2 regions of the Sphingomonas sp. AC435 genome follow, and region 2 is predicted to be linked to the other one. Evidence: riboswitches for the same ligand, from Rfam matches in the RefSeq annotation. Region 2 holds a riboswitch; the other holds the start of a gene.
What was found. A riboswitch is a leader RNA that binds a small molecule or an ion and turns the genes downstream of it on or off. The one in region 2 is predicted to bind cobalamin.

Region 1: another riboswitch for cobalamin. It lies ahead of AC0CH8_RS13555 (TonB-dependent receptor plug domain-containing protein); the one in region 2 lies ahead of AC0CH8_RS04275 (DUF1852 domain-containing protein).

The regions. Positions count from the first base shown of each region.
Region 1 covers NZ_CEEDCJ010000007.1:20,659-28,170, forward strand. Annotated here, with positions in the region: gene AC0CH8_RS13535 (FecCD family ABC transporter permease) at 1-811, opposite strand, end outside; gene AC0CH8_RS13540 (ABC transporter substrate-binding protein) at 808-1,602, opposite strand; gene cobO (cob(I)yrinic acid a,c-diamide adenosyltransferase) at 1,665-2,276, opposite strand; gene AC0CH8_RS13550 (aminotransferase class I/II-fold pyridoxal phosphate-dependent enzyme) at 2,273-3,244, opposite strand; gene AC0CH8_RS13555 (TonB-dependent receptor plug domain-containing protein) at 3,247-5,193, opposite strand; cobalamin riboswitch at 5,342-5,541, opposite strand; gene cobU (bifunctional adenosylcobinamide kinase/adenosylcobinamide-phosphate guanylyltransferase) at 5,541-6,074, shown strand; gene AC0CH8_RS13565 (PepSY-associated TM helix domain-containing protein) at 6,152-6,799, shown strand; gene AC0CH8_RS13570 (DUF2271 domain-containing protein) at 6,813-7,283, shown strand; gene AC0CH8_RS13575 (DUF4198 domain-containing protein) at 7,294-7,512, shown strand, end outside.
Region 2 covers NZ_CEEDCJ010000002.1:137,233-144,744, reverse strand. Annotated here, with positions in the region: gene AC0CH8_RS04280 (efflux RND transporter permease subunit) at 1-2,161, shown strand, start outside; cobalamin riboswitch at 2,537-2,761, shown strand; gene AC0CH8_RS04275 (DUF1852 domain-containing protein) at 2,887-3,870, shown strand; gene AC0CH8_RS04270 (methionine synthase) at 3,899-4,936, shown strand; gene AC0CH8_RS04265 (HAD-IIB family hydrolase) at 5,582-7,512, shown strand, end outside.

The sequences.
Region 1 (7,512 bases), on a different contig from region 2:
ACGGCAATAGGATCGCCCCCGGTCGATTACCGGCGAACGGCCGCACCAGATGCGGCACCATCAGCCCGATGAAGCCGATCACTCCGGCCGCGGCCACCGACGCGCCGACCGTCAGCGCGGTGCCGGCGATCACCGCCGCCTGCAAGCGGCGCGGGTCGACGCCCATGCTGCGGGCCGCACCCTCGCCCAGCGTCAGCGCATCGAGCGATCGCGCCGTCGTCGCCAGGATCGCCGCGCCGGCCAGCGCCAGTGGCAGCGCGAGCTTCACATCGTCCCAACTGCGGTCGGTCAGCGCTCCGTTCAGCCAGGTGATGATTTCCGACGCGACGAACGGCGTCGGCGCGAGGCTGATCGCCAGCGCCGTCAGTGATCCGGCGATATTGGTGATGACGAGACCCGCCAGCGTGAACAGCACCAGACTGGCGGATCGGCCGGCGATCAGCGCCAACAGCGCCATCGCCGTCGCCGCGCCCGCGAGTGCGAAGATCGGCAGCAGCCACGCCTGCGCTGCGTAACCGAAGTACAGCGACACCACCGCGCCGAACGCCGCACCCGGCGACACGCCGAGCAATCCCGGATCGGCCAGCGGATTCCGCAGATATCCCTGCATCACCGCGCCCGACAGCCCCAGCGCCGCCCCGATCGTCAGCGCCAGCACGGTGCGCGGCAGGCGAAGTTCGACGATGATGATCGAACGCGGATCGGCAGCGGTCCACGCATCGAGCGGCACCCAGACCTTCCCCGCCGCGACCGATAATGCGGCGGCGGCAAGACAGCCGATCAGCAGGAGAAACAACCCAAGCCGGTTCATGCCCTGATCCCCGCACGCGTCGATTTCAGCACGCGCATCGCATCGATGATCGTCGGCCCGCCGCAACTCAGCAACCGTGTCGGATAGGGTGCGACGACGATATGCTTCGTCAGATCGCGAACCGCCCGGTGGCTGGTCATGCGGTCGCCACCGACCTCTGCCGCGCCGACCGAAAACAGTACGCGCGGGGGTTTGGCGATCAGATATTCCAGCGGCAGCACGTCCCACTGCTTCAGGCCGTACACCGCGCTCATGTTACGGAATGCTGCACGCGTCAGCAGGTCGTCGGCCAGCGTTCCGGTGCCCGGAACCAGCCCGCCGCCCTGCCAGATCAACGCCGGCACCGCCGCGCCGCGCACGGGTGTCGCGGCCGCGGCGATCCCCGCCGCCAGCGCCTCGCCGCGCGCGGCATGCCCGGTCTTCGCGGCGATGTCACGCACCTGACTCACGCTCTCGGCGACGGTTTCCGGCACGGGATACTGGACCAGCGCGATGTTCATCCGCTTCAGCGCGGCGATCGTCGACGGTGCGACATGCGCGCCACTCAGCACCAGATCGGGTCTGAGCGCGACGACTTCCTCGGCGGTGCCGGAGGTCGCTTTGAAGCGGTTGGCGAGCGCGACCGGGATCGATGTCGCGCGGACGTCCTGCGAGTAATGACTGATCGCCGCGATCTGCGACCGGTCTGCGACCTGCATCAGCACGGCGTCGATGCAGGGGTTGATCGACACGATCCGCGGCGGGCGGGCTGGCGTTGCGCCGATGGCGAGGAGGGGAAGGACCGCCGCCAATCTCCACGCAGGCCCCACCCCTCCGCTGGAGCGGAGGGACTTCGGGAAGCTGGAAATCCCCATCAGTATTCCACGCCCTTCTGCGCCTTGAATCCCGCCTTGAACGGATGCTTCACCTCCTGAAACTCCGTCACGAGATCGGCGATCTCCAGCAGTTCCGGCTTTGCGCTCCGTCCGGTGATGCAGATATGCTTGGTCAGCGGGCGCTCCTTCAGGAACTCCACGATTTCCGCGATCGGCAGCGTATCCATGCGCAGCACGATGTTCAGTTCGTCGAGGATCACGAAATCATAGTCCGGATCGAGGATCAGCGCCTTCGATCGTTCCCATGCGGCGCGTGCGGCGGCGATGTCTCGGGCGCGGTCCTGCGTGTCCCAGGTGAAGCCCTCGCCCATCACCTCGAACGTCAGCAGCTCGGGGTTCGCCTGAAAGAAGGTCTTCTCGCCCGTCTCCCACGATCCCTTCACATACTGGACGATGCCGACCTTCATGCCCCAGCCCAGGCTGCGGATCGCCATGCCGAACGCGCTGGACGATTTCCCCTTGCCGTTGCCGGTGTGGACGATCAGCAGGCCGCGCTCCAGCGTGTGCCGTGCCTGAATCTTTGCGCGCGCCGCCTGGACCCGCGCCATGCGGGCATTGTGGCGGGAATAGTCCTCGGTTTCGTCGGTCATGATCCGCTCCATTGCGCCAGCGCCTTCGTGAGTGTCGGCCAGTCGTCGTCACGCGGCAAGCCGAGCCGCAGATGGTGCGGCCGGTCGGTGAACGGGCGCGTCAGGATGCCCGCCGCCAGCAGATGCGCGAACAGCGGGTCACGCGCGGGCGTCTCCACCAGCCGGAAGAACGCCGTGCCGCCCGCGATCGTCAGACCGGCAGCGGTCAGCAGCGCATCGAGGCGGGCCGCGGCCGTGTGCAGCCGCTCGCGCTGCGCATCTTGCCAAACCTTGTCCTGATACGCGGCGGTGCCGATAGCGATCGCCAAGCTGCCGATCGGCCAGTCGCCGAGGAGGCGACGCAGACCGGCGCAGACGCCCTCAGGCGCGATCACGAAGCCGAGCCGCAGCCCCGCCAGCCCGTAAAATTTGCCGAACGAGCGCAGCACGATCAGCCCCGGGGTCTCCTCACCAGCCAGACTGTCGGACGGCGTCGCATCAACGAACGCCTCGTCGACGATCACCGTGCCGGTTCGTGGCAACCGCTCGACCGCGATCATCGCACCGTCGGGATTGTTCGGTCGCGCCAGGATCAGGGTGCCCGCGTCGCAATTCTCCGGCGCAGCGATCCGCTCGGGCGTCACCGGCCACATCGCCACATGCCCGGAATAGCCGCGCCCCAGCACGGCAGCGCGACCGGGCAGCATCTGCCCCAGCAGCCGCAGCGCGAGATCGCTGCCCGGCACCGCGACCGTCAGTGCCGGATCGCTGCCGAACGCCGCCGCAGCACTTTGCTCCAGCGCGGCAAGAGCGGCCGGGTCCGGCAGCCGCTCCAATGCTGCCATATCGATCACTGCCGGATACGCCCACGGCGCGAGGCCGGTCGACAGGTCGATCCAGTCCCGCACGGCCGGCATCGCCGCCCGCGCACGATCGATCCGTCCGCCATGCTCGGCGAACGGCGCGATCGAGACGCGGGCGGCGTCCACCGTCAATAGCTCAGGCGGACGCCGACATAGGCGGCGCGGCCATAGGTGCCATAGCGGAAGATCGTCTCATACTGCTCGTCGAACAGGTTCTCGACCCGGCCGTAGACCTGAACCTGTTCAGTGACCGGAATCGCGGCGCGGATGTCGGCGAGCACGTAACCCTGAACCTTGCGGGAGTTGTTGGCGGTGTCGAAGCTCGACCCGACGCTGGTCACGGTCGCCCCCGTCTCCAGCCCGAACGGCCAGCGATAGTCGATCGAGGCGTTCACGCTCTGGCTGGGGCGGCGCACCAGCTTGCGGCCGAAGTTCGCGGTGCCGGCGGAGCGGTTCTCGGCATCGATCCAGCTGTAGTTCGCCTGAAAGCGCAGCGGCTCGACCGGGCGCAGCGTGATGCCAACCTCGACACCTTCCGCGGTCGCGCGCGCGACATTGTCGTAGGTGCCGTCCCGTCGATCGGTGCAGATGCCGGTGAGCGGCGCGGGGCAGGATATGAAATTGATCAGGTCGCGCGAGTTGCGGTGGAAGTACGTCGCGCTTGCCTCGACTGCGCCGTCCAGCGCGCGTTGCGTGACGCCGGCGTCCCAGCCCTTGGCGCGCTCCGGCGTCAGGGCCGCGTTGCCGTATTCGCTTTGCAACTGGTACAGGGTGGGCGCCTTGAAGCCCTCGCTGTAGCTGGCGCGGAGCGTCGTCGCGCCGCCGTTGGGCGAATAGACGCCGCTGCCCGCCAGGCTGGTCTTGCCGCCGAACAGATTGTGGTCGTCCTGACGCGCGCCGCCGGTCAATGTCAGACCGACGACCGGCGTCACCGACACCTGCCCGTAGACGCTGAAGATGCGCGCCCGGCCGACTGTCTCCGGCCCGCCATAGCTGCTGCTGGTGAAGCGCGACACTTCGCGCTCCACACCGAACGTCGCCTGCACCGCGTCCATGACGTCCGCGACGCCCTGATATTCGAGGCGGGTGTTGTCGCCGTCGCCGGCGAACGTCTCGACGGGCGTGCCGTCCGGATCGTAGTTGCGGCGGCGCGTGTCGGTGCGCGCATAGCCTAAGCGGTTGCGCAATGCTCCGTCGAACAGCGCGACGTTCAGCCCGCCATAACCGATCAGGTCGCGCGTCTTCCCGTATTCGCGCGTGTCGCCGAACGCGAAGGTCGGGGCGGGGAAGCCGTCGATGCCGACGCGGCCGTTCGAATAATAACCACGCGCATCGACCGAGATCGCGTCGGTGATCGCAAGGTTCAGGTTCAGGTTCGCGCCGTAGTTGCGATACCCGTCCTTCTCCGTGCCGCCGCGATCCTCGTTGAAGGCGGAGATGCCGTCGGTGCGGAAGTAGCCGCCGCCCGCGCTGGCCGACAGCGGTCCAGCCTTGCCGGCGATGTTGACCACCCCCTGCGCGGTGTCGCGATAGCCGTATTCGCCGCGGGCGTTGACGGTCAGCTTCTCCGTCGGCTGCGTCGTGATCAGGTTGACCACGCCGCCGATCGCCTGACTACCCCAGATCACGGAGGACGGCCCGCGCAGCACCTCGATCCGCTCGATATTACCGATCAGCAGGTTGCCGAAATTGTAGCTGCCGCCGGTCGAGGATGGATCGTTCAGCTTCACGCCGTCGATCAGCGCGACGGTCTGGTCGCTCTCCGCGCCGCGGATGAACACCGACGTGCTGGTGCCGACACCACCATTGCGCGCGATCGTCACGCCCGGAACGGTGCGCAGCAGGTCGGACACCGACTGGGCCTGACGGTCGCGGATGATGTCGGCGTCCAGTACGGTGATCGACTGGCCAACCCGACCGATCGGCGTCGCGGTACGGTTGGCGGTGACGACGATCGTGTCGCCGGCACTACCCTGCGTGGTGACGGCATTGGCGTTGTCGCGAATTTCCTGCGCGGCGGCGGGTGCCGCCACGGCGAGCGCGACGATGAGCGATAGATAAGTCTTGGTCACGATATTCCCCTGTCAACAACAAGGGGTCGCGCGCGCCGACGGAAGACCGACAGGCACGATGCCGCTCGCGGACAAGTCCACGCGCGCCACCCCGTTCGATGCCGTCTCGCGAGGAATTCTCCCCGATCGCGCTGAACACCCCGTCCGCGCAAAGGACCGACCGCGACAGGCAGGTCTCCTGGCTCCCGGGTCGTCGCGCTCGCTCCGCCTTCCCGGCCGAGGCCAGTGGCATAATGGAGCGACCGCTGTCCGGTCACAGTTGCGGGGACAGCTGCGGATGACGGGGACGTTCCCCCGCTTCCGCATTCCCTATTATTCCCATTCCTGGGAACCTGTCGCATAGGCCCCTTATGAGCAGCGGCGGGATCGGGCAAGTGGGACGCGTGACGCTGGTGATCGGCGGCGCACGGTCGGGCAAGAGCGCGCGGGCACAGGCCATTGCCGAAGCCGCGTCGCCCATGCGGACCTATCTGGCGACCGCACAGGCGTTCGACGACGAGATGCGCGAGCGCATCGCCCGCCACCGTGCCGACCGTGGCACCGGGTGGCGGACGGTGGAGTGCCCGGTCGATCTACCTGAAGCGATCGGGCGGGAGGCGCAGGGGGGATCGGTGCTGCTGGTCGACTGCCTGACACTATGGGCGAGTAACCTGTTGCTAACGGACGCGGATGCCGATGCGGCGACCGACCGGCTGCTGGCGGCGCTGGCCGCTGCACCCTGCCCGATCGTGCTCGTCAGCAACGAGGTCGGCATGGGGATCGTGCCCGACAACGCGCTCGCCCGCCGGTTCCGCGACATCGCGGGGCGCATGAACCAGCGGGTGGCAGCGGCGGCCGACACTGTGCTGCTGATGATGGCCGGGCTGGAGTTGCAGCTCAAATAATTTGATAATCACTCGCAATAGCTATTGAGCAAGTCGCGACGAACCGGTAGTCGGCGGGGGTGAATCAGGTCACGCCCATCCACGCCGCGTCCGGCAGCTCCGCACCGAAGGGGAAGCCGCGTCGCAAGTGGAAGACGTGGTGGCTGAAGCAACTGCACACCTGGCACTGGGTCAGCGCGGCGGTGTCGCTCGTCGCCATGCTGTTGTTCTCGATCACCGGCATCACGCTCAACCATGCCGCATCGATCGGCGCTACGCCGGTAGTGACGGAAAAGTCCGGCACCCTGCCCGCACCGCTGCTGAGGCAGTTGGTGAAGCCCAGCGCCGACACGGTACTGCCGCCCGCCGTCGCTGCCGCGGTTGCACGTTCGGTCGATCTCGATCCCGCCGGCAAGCCGGGCGAGTGGTCCGACGCCGACGTGTATGTGGCGCTGCCCCGCCCCGGCGGCGATGCGTGGGTCAGCATCGATCGGGGCAGCGGCAAGATCACCGCGGAGGTCACGGACCGCGGCTGGGTGTCGTACCTCAACGACCTGCACAAGGGCCGCAATTCCGGCACCGCGTGGTTCTGGTTCATCGACGTGTTCGCGGGGGCGTGCATCCTGTTCACGCTGACCGGGCTGCTGCTGCTCCAGCTTCACGCGCATCGCCGGCCGTCGACCTGGCCGATCGTCGCGGTGGGGCTGGCGCTGCCGGTCGTTATCGCCATCGTATTCATCCATTAAGGGGCTCCATCCGATGCGTCCGTCCTCCCTCGTCCTGCTCGCCGGCGCGGTATCCGCCCCGGCGGTCGCGGGCACCGTCACGGTCACCGTGCCGCGCCTGAACGTCGCCGAATATCACCGCCCCTATGTCGCGATCTGGCTGGAGCCGGTCGGTGGCGGCGCGGCGCGGACGCTGGCGGTGTGGTACGACGTGAAGAAGAAGGGAAACGAGCCGGGCACCAAGTGGCTGTCCGACCTGCGCGCGTGGTGGCGCAAGGGTGGCCGCTCGCTGAAGCTGCCGGCGGACGGTGTCAGCGGCGCGACGCGCACGCCCGGCCAGTACACCATCCCCCTGCCCGCCGACATCAAGCCCGGCCAGTACGTCCTGAACGTGGAGGCCGCCCGCGAGACCGGAGGCCGCGAACTCGTCTCCCTGCCCATCACCGCCGCCGGTGGCCGCGCCACGGGCAAGTCCGAACTCGGCGCCGTTGCCGTCACTCGCTGAGGATACTCCCATGAAGCTATCGCACCTGATGATCGCCGCCACCGCGCTGGCGATCCCCGCCGCCGCCTCCGCGCACCGGATGTGGATGCTCCCCTCCGCGACCGTCGTGTCGGGAACGGAAAGCTGGGTCACGGTCGACGCCGCGGTGTCGAACGACCTGTTCTTCTTCGACCACCAGCCGCTGCGGCTGGAGCAGATGAAGGTGTGGCAGCCGGACGGCAGCGCCGGC
Region 2 (7,512 bases):
GGTGATCAAGCCGGTGCTCGACCGCACCGAACTGGTCGATTCGACCATTGCCACGGTCGCCCGCAACCTCGCGGAAGGGGCGCTGCTCGTCATCGTCGTGCTATTCGCGCTGCTCGGCAATTTCCGCGCGGCGCTGATCGCGGCGCTGGTCATCCCGATCACCATGCTGCTGACCAGCGTCGGCATGCTCCGCGCAGGCGTCTCGGCCAATCTGATGAGCCTCGGCGCGCTCGACTTTGGGCTGATCGTCGACGGTGCCGTCATCATCGTCGAGAACGCGCTGCGGCGGCTTGGCGACGCGCAGCACGGCCGAGCCGAGCCGCTGCCGCTCCGGCAACGCCTTGATCTGGTGGCGGCATCGGCGCGCGAGATGATCCGCCCGTCCGTCTACGGTCAGGCGATCATCATCCTCGTCTATGCGCCGCTGCTCACCTTCACCGGCGTCGAGGGCAAGATGTTCGAGCCGATGGCGCTGACCGTCATCATCGCGCTCGTCTTCGCCTTCATCCTGTCGATGACCTTCGTGCCCGCTGCCATCGCCATCTGGCTCAGCCGACCGGTCGACGAGAAGGAGAGCCGGATCATCGGCTGGCTCCGTCGCCGCTACGAGCCGGGCCTCGGCAAGGCGATGGGGCGGTCGACCGTGACTCTCGGCGTCGCGGTGGGTGCGCTGGCACTCGCCGGGGTCGCGTTCACGACGCTCGGACAGGAGTTCCTGCCGCAGCTGGACGAGGGTAACATCCTCGTGCAGGCGGTCCGCATCCCCGGCACCTCGGTCGACCAGAGCCAGGCGATGCAGTTCCAGGTCGAGACGATGCTGGCGCGCCAACCCGAGGTCCGCTTCGCCTTCTCGCGCACGGGAACGTCGGAGATCGCGTCCGACCCGATGCCGCCCAACGCCACCGACACCTTCGTGATCCTGAAACCGCGTGCCGAGTGGCCCGACCCTAGCCTCAGCAAGGAGCAACTGGTGGAGCGGATGGAGAAGAAGCTCTTGACGCTGCCCGGCAACGCCTACGAGATCACCCAGCCGATCCAGATGCGCTTCAACGAGCTGATCGCCGGCGTCCGCGGGGACATAGCGGTCAAGGTGTTCGGTGACGACTTCGGCGGCATGAACGACGCTGCCGGCCGCATTACCGACATTCTGCGCAAGACGCGTGGTGCGGTCGACGTGCGGGTCGAGCAGACCGAAGGACTGCCGATGCTCGACATCCGCCCCAACCGCATGGCGATGTCGCGGATCGGCGTCACCGCCGGCGATGTGCAGGACACCGTCGCCGCGGCGATCGGCGGTCGCGAGGCCGGTGTGATCTTCGAGGGCGATCGCCGCTTCCCGGTGGTGATCCGCCTATCCGAAGCATCGCGGTCGGACCTGACCGAAGTGGCGCAGGTGCCGGTGCCGACATCGGCGGGCCGTTTCGTGCCGCTGTCGACGGTGGCCGACATCGCAGTCGTCGACGGCCCGGACCAGATCAGCCGCGAGAACGGCAAGCGCCGCGTGGTCGTGCAGGCGAACGTGCGCGACCGGGACGTCGCCGGCGTGGTGGCGGATGCACGTGCGGCCATCGACGCACAGGTGAAGATGCCGCCGGGGACGTACGTCGAATGGGGTGGGCAGTTCGAGAATCTCGCCTCGGCGCGCGACCGACTGCTGCTCGTGGTGCCCGTCTGCTTCGCGGTGATCATGCTGCTGCTCTATGGGGCGCTCGGCTCGGTGCGCGATGCGGTGATCGTCTTCACCGGCGTGCCGCTGGCGCTGGTGGGCGGCGTGCTGGCGCTGGTCCTCCGGGGAATGCCGTTCTCCGTGTCCGCCGCCGTGGGCTTCATCGCGTTGTCGGGAATTGCAGTGCTCAACGGGCTGGTCATGGTGTCGTCCATCCACGACCTAATGGAGCGTGGCATGGACCGGGTGCAGGCCGCCCGTGACGGGGCGCTCGCCCGCCTGCGGCCGGTCGCCATGACGGCGCTCGTCGCAAGTCTGGGCTTCGTCCCGATGGCGCTCGGCCACGGCGCCGGCGCGGAAGTGCAGAAGCCGCTGGCGACGGTCGTCATAGGCGGCCTCATCTCGGCGACGCTGCTGACCCTGTTCGTCCTGCCGACGCTCTACGCCCGATTCGGCGCGTGGCGAAGTCGACCCGAACGCGACTCCGCTAGCTGAACGAACGTCTGGAGCTGGGATGTCTTTAGGATACCCGAATGTCCGGAACCGGGCCCCTTTGATTGCACGCTCGGCGTGTAGCAGGGCGGCACTGACAATATACGAGGGCATCGTTTTCCCGCCAGGTTATCTACTCGACGGCGGCAATCTGCGGGAGCAGCACCGGAATCGCAGTCATTTTCAATCTTGGCTTTCCCTCATCCAGCGAAGGAAGCTCGACCTTGGTACGGTCGCTGAGAACGTCTTTGAGGTAAACGTCGGCGGGTGTGCCGACGGTGCACGCACGGATACCGGCGCCGCGTTCACAAGAACCCCGCAATGATATAAAGATATAAGGATATCGTTATATCGCATTGACAGCATCGGACCGATGGTGTTGAACGGTTATGTCGAGGTTCCCCATCCCAGGCATGGCGATGGGGCTAAGACGGGAAGCCGGTGGTGCCCTTCAGGGCAGAATCCGGCGCTGCCCCCGCAACTGTAAGCGGTGAGCGGCGGCTCCAATTCGTGTCACTGGGTTCCCGCAAGGAGCCTGGGAAGGCCGGAGCCACCGCGTTGACCCGTGAGCCAGGATACCTGCCTATCGACGCCATAACGTTCCTCGGACGGGGGTTCCTCCGGTGGATCGCGCTTGATGCGACGGTCCGTGGCCTTGGCGCCTTTCGGGCCTGTTCACGCCTTGCGCGCTTTCGCCTGACCTTCTGCCCGCAAAACCTGGGTGAGTCATGACGAATAGCGGCTTCACATTCTCGATCAGCAGCTTGCCCTTCGACGAGGATTATCGTCCGGTCGACAATACGCGCATCACCACCAACTTCGCCAATCTCGCGCGCGGGGAACGCCGCCAGGAGAATCTGCGCAACACGCTGGCGATGATCGACCACCGCTTCAACGCGCTGATGCACTGGGATAATCCCAAGGGTGACCGCTACACGTTGGAAGTGAAGATCATTTCGGCCGCTCTCACGCTGGGCGACGGCGCCGACGACGAAGCGTTCCCGCTGATCGAGATCCTGCACACCACCGTCACCGACAGGACCAGCGGCGAGCGCAGCGATGGCATGGTCGGCAACAACTTCTCGTCTTATGTGCGCGATTACGACTTCAGCGTCGTCCTGCCCGACCACCTCAAGGCCGGGGGTGGCAGCGCGCCTTATGGTTTCGGCGATCTGCACGGCAATCTGTTCAAGCACTTTCTTGGGTCGAGCGCGTATCGCGACAACTTCCGCAAACCTCCGGTCATCTGCCTCAGTGTGTCGAGCAAGGAAGTCTATTATCGGAGCGCCAACGTGCATCCGATCCTCGGGGCCGAGTACCGCAACGAAAAGTCCTCGGCCACCGATCAGTATTTCGCGAAGATGGGCATGAAGGTGCGGTACTTCATGCCCCCGCACAGCGTCGCGCCGTTCGCCTTCTACCACATCGGCGATCTGGTCAGCGATTATACCAACCTTGAACTCGCCAGCACCATCGCCACGATGGAGACCTTCCAAAAAATTTATCGTCCCGAGATCTACAACGCGAACTCCGTGGCCGCGGAGCATTATCAGCCGAGCCTCACCTACCAGGACTATTCGCTGACTCGCATCGTCTATGATCGCGAAGAGCGCAACCGGCTCGCGGCCGAGCAGGGCAAGTTCGCCGAAGAGCATTTCATCAAGCCGCATGCCACCGCGCTCCAGCGCTGGTCCGCGACCTGCGGCCTCTAATCCTCACGCACACGAAGGTATTTGCATCATGTCGACCGTGTTGCCGACGACGACCGCGGGCAGCCTGCCCAAGCCTTCCTGGCTCGCCCAGCCCGGGACGCTGTGGTCGCCATGGAAGCTGGAGGGCGAGGAGCTGATCGCAGGCAAGCAGGACGCCTTGCGCCTGGCGGTCGATGATCAGCGGCAGGCGGGCATCGACATCCTGGGCGATGGCGAACAGACCCGCCAACATTTCGTCACGACGTTCATCGAGCATCTGGCCGGCGTAGATTTTGAAAAACGCGAGACGGTGCGCATCCGCAACCGCTATGACGCCAGCGTGCCGACGGTCGTCGGGGCCGTCTCGCGACCGAAACCGGTCTTCGTCGACGACGCCCGTTTCCTGCGTGCGCAGACCGATCGACCGATCAAGTGGACGCTGCCGGGTCCGATGACGATGATCGATACCCTCTACGACGCGCACTATCGGAGCCGCGAGAAGTTGGCATGGGAATTTGCCCGCGTCCTCAACGAGGAAGCGCGCGAGCTGGAAGCGACCGGCGTCGATATCATCCAGTTCGACGAACCCGCATTCAACGTCTTTTTCGACGAGGCCAACGACTGGGGAATCGCCACGTTGGAACGCGCGGCCGAGGGGCTGAAGGCCGAAACCGCGGTCCACATCTGCTACGGCTATGGCATCAAGGCCAACACCGACTGGAAGAAGACGCTCGGCTCCGAATGGCGCCAGTATGAGGCAACCTTCCCCAACCTCCAGAAGTCGAAGATCGATATCATCTCGCTCGAGTGCCAGAACTCGCGCGTGCCGATGGACCTGATCGAACTGATCCGCGGCAAGAAGGTGATGGTCGGCGCGATCGACGTCGCGACCGATACGATCGAGACGCCGGAACAGGTCGCCGACACGCTGCGCAACGCGTTGCGCTTCGTCGATCCCGACAAGCTCTATGCCGCCACCAACTGCGGGATGGCTCCGCTATCGCGCGATGTCGCACGGGGCAAGCTGAAGGCGCTGAGTGCCGGCGCGGACATCGTTCGACGAGAGATCCTCGATGGCCGCGGCTGACGTCATTGCTGGATCGATCCTACCGATCTGAACAAGGAAATACGGCCACCTGAAACCAGATGAACGAGCGTCCACTTTCAGGTGGAGGCAATTGCGCGCTGAATATCGTATACTGGGTCGCGGTGGCCGCGATGAAGCCCAGCAGCTTGCGTCCAATTGCGGACACTCGTAGCCGATAACATCGTGGCCGCATGGCTCGCAGGCTTTTTCTCGTCGCTATTTGGCTGATTGCCGCCGTTGCGCTTGCGGGCGGTGCACTGATAATCGCTGGGATGGCGCGGCTTTCGTTCAATCCGTCGCACTGATACTCGCCAGCTAGTTCCACTAACCACCCACCTAATGACATTCGAGACCGCAGTGTCAGGCGCCAAAAGAGGCCATAACGCGGGAATGAATGAACGGCTGAAGTCGGGCAGCGGGAAACGGCGCGCGGATGTCCACACAAGGATCATTGTCGCACCTTCGAAGCTGGTGAAGCGCTCCTGCGATCTTGTTCTCAATAGGTTCCGGCGGAGGCCGAGCGAACGCGTTGGCAAACACGTCCATTCCGATCGACCGAAATTCACATGGATCAAAAACGGTGAGGTTCGACTGGAAACATGTCTGACGTGGATCGTTTCGGCTCGCTAACGTTGTGGGGGTAGCTTGTTCATATTGCACATGGCGCTTGGCGGCTGCCTGAAAGCGCCGCCACTCGATTTCGGCATTACAGCTGATTCGGGCGGGCACCTAGCCTATGTGATGGAAGCCGCGAAAGCCCAGGCTGAGTCGTCGCCGGCATCGTACGTGACGATCGTGACGCGGAAATTCGCTGAGGTGCATCTGCCGGCGAACCACGCCTTCGATCGTGAATATGTCAGCGACCGCGTTGCAATTCGGCGGATTGCGACGGTAAGCGACCGCTACCTTGAAAAGGAAGCTCTCGGGGCGGAAATTCCGGAGTTCACGCGTGCCTTTTGCCGCTATTTGGCAACGCTTCCGGCACTGCCCGACGTCATCCACACGCATTTCGCGGACGCGGTTCAGGTCGCGATGGAGGCTCGGCGCCGCTTTGGCATTCCGTTCGTCTATACGCCGCATGCGCTGGCCATCGACAAGCGGGATCAGGGGCTCGACGACGGTACGCTGAATACCCGGATCGTTGCCGAGTCCACGGCCATCGCTGAAGCGGACGCGTTGATCGTGTCGACGCGCGACGAGGCCGATCGGCAGGTGCGCGCCTATGGCGTCGAAGCGGGCGGCTGCGTTCATTGTATCGCACCCGGTGTGCCGCAGCGCCAGTGCGACCCCGCCGCGCCGACGCTCGCCGATCGCCTGAACGAGGTATTCGACCGGCCCGCTCTGCCGATCATTCTCGCGATCGCACGGCCGGTCGCCAAGAAGAATCTGGCGGGACTGGTGCGCGCCTATGCTGCCGACCCTCGTCTGCAGGCACAGGCCAATCTCGTGATCCTGGCCGGTCAGGACGATGGCCGCCCTTCGCCTGAAGAAGATACCGTGCGCCGGGAGCTTCGCGACCTGTGCGACACACCGTTGCTGCGCCGGCGCGTCGCATTACCCCCGCGTCACGATGCCGCCGATGTCGCCGGCCTGTATCGGCGAGCTGCGCAAGGCGGCGTATTCGTCAATCCCGCTTTCCATGAGCCGTTCGGATTAACCCTGATCGAGGCAGCGGAAGCGGGCGTGCCCGTCGTGGTGACGGCGCATGGCGGGCCGGCCGAGATCGTCGCTGCGATCGGCCACGGCATCGTGATCGATCCGCGCGATCCGATGGCGATTTCGGAGGCCTGCCGCACCGTGATCGGCGACGCCGCGCTTCACGCCCGGTTCCACGCCGCGGCCCGCGCGAATCAGGGCCTGTACAATTGGACGCGATATGCCGAGCGCGCGATCGCCGTTTATGCCGGGTTGAACAGGCGAATGCACCGTCCACTCTCGCTGCTCGCATGCGACATCGACAACACCCTGACCGGCTGTCTCCGCGGGGCGGAAGCCTTTGCGCACTGGCGAAGGTCCGACGATATGCCCTTCATCATCGCTACCGGTCGATCCTTCGCCGACGCCCGCCAAGTGCTGGCCCAGTGGCGGCTTCCGGAACCGGACGCGTTCATCACCGATGTCGGCACCCGGATCATACGCCGCGATGCGAGCGGTGATTGGCGATCCTGCCCGGATTATGCCGCCACATTGGACATCGACTGGGATCTGTCCGCCGTCCGTGCGGTGCTCGCTCCGCTCGACATAGCACCACAACCCGCCGCGACCGCAGGCCCGCACAAGCTCAGCTTCTTCGGCACAGCGGAAGACGCTGAGGCGATCAGGGATACGCTTCGCTCGGCCGGTCTGTCCGCGCATGTGATCTTTTCGCACGGGCGACTGATCGACGTCTTGGCCCCCGGCGGCGGCAAAGCGGCCGCGATCGATGCCTATGCGCACAGCGTCGGACTAACGTTGGCAGATTGCGTCGCGGCCGGCGACAGCGGCAACGATCTGGACATGCTGGAACGGTGCGGCGCGGCGATCGTGGTCGGTAATGCCGGTCACGAACTCGCGACGCTGACGCCTCGGTGCGGCCT